2 regions of the Paenibacillus sp. A14 genome follow, and region 2 is predicted to be linked to the other one. Evidence: riboswitches for the same ligand, from Rfam matches in the RefSeq annotation. Region 2 holds a riboswitch; the other holds the start of a gene.
What was found. A riboswitch is a leader RNA that binds a small molecule or an ion and turns the genes downstream of it on or off. The one in region 2 is predicted to bind FMN.
Positions count from the first base shown of each region.

Region 1: it holds a riboswitch for FMN, as region 2 does, so the genes downstream of both, ribD (bifunctional diaminohydroxyphosphoribosylaminopyrimidine deaminase/5-amino-6-(5-phosphoribosylamino)uracil reductase RibD) here and V4U88_RS11760 (DMT family transporter) in region 2, are expected to answer to the same signal.

Region 1 is NZ_JBAGJD010000001.1:499,479-502,787, reverse strand. Features, by position in the region: gene V4U88_RS02475 (peptidylprolyl isomerase) at 1-351, shown strand, start outside; gene tlp (small acid-soluble spore protein Tlp) at 422-646, opposite strand; FMN riboswitch at 945-1,140, shown strand; gene ribD (bifunctional diaminohydroxyphosphoribosylaminopyrimidine deaminase/5-amino-6-(5-phosphoribosylamino)uracil reductase RibD) at 1,416-2,555, shown strand; gene ribE (riboflavin synthase) at 2,568-3,245, shown strand; gene V4U88_RS02455 (bifunctional 3,4-dihydroxy-2-butanone-4-phosphate synthase/GTP cyclohydrolase II) at 3,261-3,309, shown strand, end outside.
Region 2 is NZ_JBAGJD010000004.1:92,207-95,515, forward strand. Features, by position in the region: gene V4U88_RS11750 (methionine ABC transporter permease) at 1-116, shown strand, start outside; gene V4U88_RS11755 (MetQ/NlpA family ABC transporter substrate-binding protein) at 223-1,101, shown strand; FMN riboswitch at 1,279-1,429, shown strand; gene V4U88_RS11760 (DMT family transporter) at 1,555-2,520, shown strand; gene V4U88_RS11765 (GGDEF domain-containing protein) at 2,691-3,309, shown strand, end outside.

The sequences.
Region 1 (3,309 bases), on a different contig from region 2:
AACTTCGAGAAGCTGGCGAACTCCGGCTTCTATAACGGGCTGACGTTTCACCGTGTTATTCCCGGGTTTGTAGCGCAGGGGGGCTGCCCTAACGGGACTGGTACCGGTGGACCGGGTTACACGATCAAATGCGAAACAGCCACGAATACGACGAAGCACGAACGCGGCGTATTGTCGATGGCCCATGCCGGAAAAGACACCGGCGGCAGCCAGTTCTTCATCGTGTATGAGCCGCAGCCTCACCTGAACGGAGTGCATACCGTATTCGGAAAGGTGACGTCCGGTATGGACCTGGTGGATCAAATCCGTCCCGGGGACAAAATGAAAGAGGTTACCGTCTGGGACGAGTAATCCTTGTGTAATGCGAAGGGCTCCCTAGGCCAAATTTGGCCGGGAGCCCTTCTGCTATTCCATGATAAGATTAGGATTGCCGGTCAGCCGCTTCGTCCTTGACTTCCTCCCGGAAGCCGCGGATACTGTTTATACGCCGGGCGTTCTTTTCTTCAATTTGTTGTTTTTCCTCACCGGTGATTTCATCGGCATGTTCGCTCAGGTAGTCCTGGCCTTCGCGGAAGTTGCGGATCGTATTCTGAATGTTCTCCTGCAGCTTTTCCACGTTATCGGCGCGGTTGTCAGGTTTGGCCATGGCTGTTCCCTCCTGAAGGTTTCTTTCCCCGGCAAACGGGGCAATGTTATTGTCGCACGCGGAGGCTTTTTTTATTCAGATGAATGGCGTACTATTTATTTTTTGTTTCCTAAATAAAGGAGCGATTATAAAAAATGTCAACCACCGAGCAACTTAAGCTCCAGTGATAGTAATAATGATTAGCGGTGCGGAGAATAAACTGACAACAATATCTGAATCGGGTATTGTTGTATTTTTGTTTTTTTTATGCTATTCTTTCCTCAAGTCAGATGGTTTAATGACTTTATCAATTTCATATGCATTCCTTCGGGGCAGGGTGAAATTCCCTACCGACGGTGATGGCGGGCTTTGAGGCTCCGGCAATGAGTTGTTACAACGAATGCGGAGATCAGGGCGCGCACAAGTCCGTGACCCGTATGCGGGAACTGCTCGCATATGGCTGAGCCGGTGTGATTCCGGGACCGACAGTATAGTCTGGATGGGAGAAGGAGACGCGAAGAGCATTCGTAGGTCAATCGTACGGTGCTTTTAATTAAAACAAAGCAGCTTCGTTAAAGTTCATGTTTTCACATGGTTTATTTGTGTTTCCATGTTGAACAAGATGCTCGATTTGGCGAAGGCGAAGAATGCCTACCGGCTATGATTTTGTCATGGCTTGGTTAGGTGTAATTTAACGCAGCTTTTATTTCGCGGATGATCACTCTCAACAGCTCCTGCCGGAATGCTCCGGCGGGAGCTTTTTATGTCTAAAGCAAAAGGAGGGGCGGTTATAGAAACGATCGGCGATGAATATTACATGGAGCTGGCCCTGCAAATGGCCGAACGCGCCCAGGGGCAGACCGGGATCAATCCGGTCGTCGGGGCTGTCGTGGTCAAAGACGGCGCGGTGGTCGGCTTGGGCTCCCACCTGAAGAGGGGAACGCCGCATGCGGAAGTGCATGCGCTCCGCATGGCGGGCCCCTTGGCCGAAGGAAGCACGGTGTACGTTACGCTGGAGCCCTGCAGCCATCACGGGATGACTCCTCCTTGCGCGGAGCGGCTGATCGAGGATAAGGTGGCAAGGGTTGTCGTGGCCACCGAAGATCCCAATCCGCAGGTGGCCGGGCGGGGAATCGAACGGTTGCGGCAAAGCGGCATCGAAGTCACAACCGGGGTGCTTCGGGAACGGGCGGTGGCTTTAAACCGGAAATTCATCAAGTACATCACGACCGGTCTCCCATACGTCACGATAAAAACGGCCAGTACGCTGGACGGTAAAATCGCGACGAAAACGGGGGACAGCAAGTGGATTTCGAACGAAGCCTCGCGCGAAATCGTGCACACGATGCGGCACCGCCATCAAGGTATTATGGTCGGCTCCGGAACCGTGCTGGCGGATGATCCGCAATTGACGACCCGTCTAGCGGTTCCCGGACTGGATCCGGTGCGCATCATCGTCGATTCGACGCTTCGGGTTCCGGTCGGCAGCCGGGTACTGAGCGACGGAGCGGCGCCGACCCTCGTCCTGACGACCGAGGCCGCGGACCGTGCGAAGATGGCTGCCCTGACGGAGCGGGGCATCGAAGTGATTCCCTGCGGGGAGGGGCCGCGTGTGGATTTGCAGTTGGCGCTCCAAAAACTGGGGGAACGCGAAATCTCCTCCATTCTGGTCGAAGGGGGCGGCCGGTTAAACGGCTCTCTGCTGGAAAAGAGGCTGGTGGATGAGATCGTCCTGTTTATCGCCCCGAAACTGGTCGGCGGGGTGGAAGCGCCGGGGAGCTTTATTTTTCCGGGATATGAGAAAATGAGCCAAGCCGTCACGCTGGCAAGTGTGAAAGTCGAGACGATCGGAGACAATGTCTGTATTCAAGGAAAGCCGGTTTGGCCGGAGGAAGTGCAGGCAGACATCGAAGGAAATACGGAGGCGTAAAGGGGGCAGCCTATGTTTACAGGACTTATCGAGGAGATCGGGACGATGAAATCGGTTAGCCGCCAAGGGGAGGCACTCATACTGCATATTGCGGCCCGGGTCATCACTGAAGGGTTGAAACTGGGGGACAGCATCGCCGTTAACGGCGTATGCCTGACGGCCGTATCTTTTGATGATCATTCATTTATGGTCGATGTGATGCCGCAAACGTTCCGTCATACTAATCTGAAGGATCTAAAACCCGGCAGCAAAGTAAACCTCGAACGGGCGATGGCGGCCGGCGGCCGGTTCGGCGGACACATCGTGCAGGGCCATGTGGACGGAACGGGTCAAATCGTACGCAAGCGTCAGGACCAAAATTCCGTCGTATACGAGATCGAATTGGCCGATGCTTCACTCTCGCGGTACATTATCCCCCAGGGATCCATAACGGTGGACGGAATCAGTCTGACGGTGGTTGAAGCACATGAAGGCGGATTTTCCATATCGATTATTCCCCATACTTTAAAAGAGACGATCCTCGTCTATAAAGGGGCGGGGGATACGGTTAACCTGGAATGCGACGTGCTTGGAAAATATGTAGAGCATCTTTTGAATTACGGAACTTCGGGAAACGGAGACCGGAAGACGGTGTCCGCTCCAGCGAGGGGCATTGACCCGCAATTTCTGTCGGAGCACGGATTTATGTAAAATGGAGGGATTCCCATGAGCGAATTTCAACTGGACCGCGTGGAAGAAGCGATTTACGAGCTGA
Region 2 (3,309 bases):
GATATCAGCGCTTCGAGACGGAGCTGATGGCCGCGGTCATCGTCCTGATGATTGTGCTGGTTCAGCTCATTCAGTTCGCCGGCAGCCGGATTTCCAGATGGCTGGATAAAAGATAACGCGAGCCGAAGCCGATAAAAGCTTTTTCCCGTTAATACCTGTTAACGGGCTATGTAAATCAATAGATCAGGTCCATTCACAAAAAACAAAGAGCAAGAGGGAAGGATGTTGGAGATGAACAACAGAAAATGGATGCTTGGGCTGGTAGCCCTGATCATGATCCTGACCGCGGGTTGCGGCAGTAATACTGGCGGAGCTGCGGAGAAAGGGAGCGCGGAGAAAGGAAATACTTCTTCCGCCGCGAAAGCGTCCGACAAACAGGCCGTGACCCTGAAAGTCGCTACGCTGATTCCGCCGATGACGGAAATTTTGGAGCTGATCAAGCCGCAGCTTCAGGAAGAAGGCGTCAATCTGGAACTGGTTGTGCTGTCCGACAATATTCAGCCGAACGACGCGCTGGCGAACAAGGAAGTCGACGCGAACTTTTTCCAGCATGTTCCTTACATGGAGCAATATAATGAGAACACGGGCAGCAAGCTCGCAGCTGTGCAGCCGGTTTATCACGCCGTTTACGGAGCGTATTCCAAACGCTACAAGAGCATGGAAGAACTGCCTGAAGGCGCGTCGATTGCGATCGCCAACGACCCGTCGAATACGGGGCGTTCGCTCGTCATGCTGGAGAAGGCGGGGATGATCAAGCTGAAGGAAGGCGTAGGAATCAATGCCACAGTAGCTGACGTTACGGAAAATCCCAAAAACTTTAAATTCGAGGAAGTTGATCTGCTCATGCTGGCCCGGATGCTGGACGACGCCGATCTGGTTCTCATGACGCCGGCCTATGCAAGTCCGCTCGGCCTGACGCCCAAAAAGGACGCCCTGCTCACGGAAACGACGGACTCCGCGTTTGCCATCACGCTGGTGGCCCGCGAGGACAACAAAGATTCCGAGGCGGTCCAAAAGCTGGCCAAGGCCATTTCGAGTCCGGAGGTAAAACAGTTTCTGGAAGACAACTACAGTGAAATCGCTATTCCGGCCTTCGAGTAACTCACTATAAAAAAAATAGTTGATTACAAATATGCTATCGTAGTGTTATAATGATCACAAATGAGGTTTTTTCATTCAGTGGTCAGGGTGACTTCACATTGTGACGTTTGTTACAGAGTTTCATCGGCTGCAAGCAGTACTATGAAAGCAACCCATTAAATTAAAATTTAAATGAATATGGATCTTCGGGGTAAGGTGAAATTCCTGACCGGCGGTGATGGTCATCGTATCGATGATTTAGCCCGCGACTCTCCGTTCCGCAAGGGATGGAGACTGACCTGGTGCGACTCCAGGGCCGACGGTAAAGTCCGGATGGGAGAAGATCAATCACAGGCATGCGGGTGCGGGTGTATTCCACCCCCGCAAGCTTATTTGATCGGCCCCCGAAATTTGACTGATGTCAATGCGGGGGCTTTTTCGCGTAGACCCCATATTCAAGAAGGAGTCGGGAATATGGAAAATGCATCACGTGCCACCATTCAAGTCAATTCGTCGAGAACGGTCTCGGGGACTCGCGCAAAAAGCGGTTTCTGGCTGGTCGTGTTGGGGGCGGCCCTCTGGGGCGTCGATCCGCTGTTTCGTCTGATTTTGCTGAAATCGATCACTTCGGCCCAGCTTGTATTGCTGGAGCATATCCTCATCGCGTTGGTCGTGGCGCCGACCTTGTGGAAGAACCGTCAAGAGCTGCGGGGGATCGGCTGGAAGCATGTCGGAGCGCTCTTGTTCATCTCTTGGGGCGGTTCCGCCATCGCCACCATCCTGTTTACCATGGGACTAACCCACGGCGATGCCAATGCCGTATTGCTGCTGCAAAAGCTTCAGCCGCTGTTCGCCATCCTGATGGCCCGCTTTTTGCTGAAGGAGTCGCTCCCGCGCCGATTTTCCCTGCTGTTTCTCATCGCACTGGCCGGCACCTATCTATTGACCTTCGGCTTTTCGGTTCCGTTCGGACACTGGAATGATTTTATCCAGGTCGGCAGTCTCCTCTCGCTGGGCGCCGCCGCGCTTTGGGGCGGATCAACGGTAATGGGGCGGATGATGGTCGGACAGATGAAGTATGAAACGGTCACCTCGCTGCGGTTCATCCTGGCGCTGCCGCTGTTGCTGGCTGTGACCTGGAATGAAGGGGCCGCTTGGCATTTGCCGACGGAGGCTTCCGGCATGGCCGCCTTTTCGCTGAATTTGCTAGGTCAGGCGCTGCTTCCGGGGCTCCTCAGTCTGCTGGTCTACTACAAAGGTTTGACGACCACGAAGGCTTCCGTGGCTACCTTGGCCGAGCTCAGCTTTCCGATGGTGGGCGTGCTGGTGAACTGGATTGCGTTCCAACAGATGGTCACCGTGGCGCAAGCTGTGGGCTTTATCCTGATCTGGACGGCGCTGTTCGTCATTTCCAGACAGAGCCAGCCTGCACCGGCTTGACTTGATAAATATAAATCGGATCACATAAGAACAGGTTTTCGACGAACGCGTCGGAGGCCTGTTTTTTTATCCCATACTATCGATAAAGCTTAAAATTTCAGTTATTATTATCAGAATATAAACCTTTCTTCGGGGGAAGGCGTGGCTATCTCAATATGACGCTGTTACAAATGGATATGAAAACTGTTTATATTCTGCTTTCCCTGGGCCACTTGTTTGCGATGATGTTCATCACGGCCTATCGCTACAAACAACCAAAGGATGTCTCTTATCCTATCTTTTATGCGGCAAAAGGGTGCCAAGCGATCACTTGGGCTCTGCTGGCTGTCCCGGGTTCGGGCGTCCCCATGGTTGTTCTCGCCACGGCCAATCTCGTTTTTTTACTCGGTGTCGGGCTTGAGACATTGGCGTTGATGCGGATTGTCGATGGGCCGAGTCCCGGGACCGGGCGCTATTATGGATGGCTTATCGCGGGTTCCATGACGGCCTACCTCCTGGTGGTTCTTCTGCAAAACACGGAACCGCTGCGTATTTCCGTTGTGTCTCTGGCGGTGGCGCTTTTTCTGCTGCCTCCGGTGTTCCGCATGGTCGGGTCCGGGGAACGGTCGGCTCTGCGCGTTCTGATCGGCTATCTTTATCTCGTTGTGGCGGGCGGTCTGTTGATCCGGACGGGGGTCACCCTGTTCTCGGTCCTGCCTGTAACGATGAACAAGCCGGGGCCTTACCAGGCTTTGTCGTTCTTGTCGCTCTATCTGATTATGACCTTGGGGAATACGGGGTTCGTGCTGA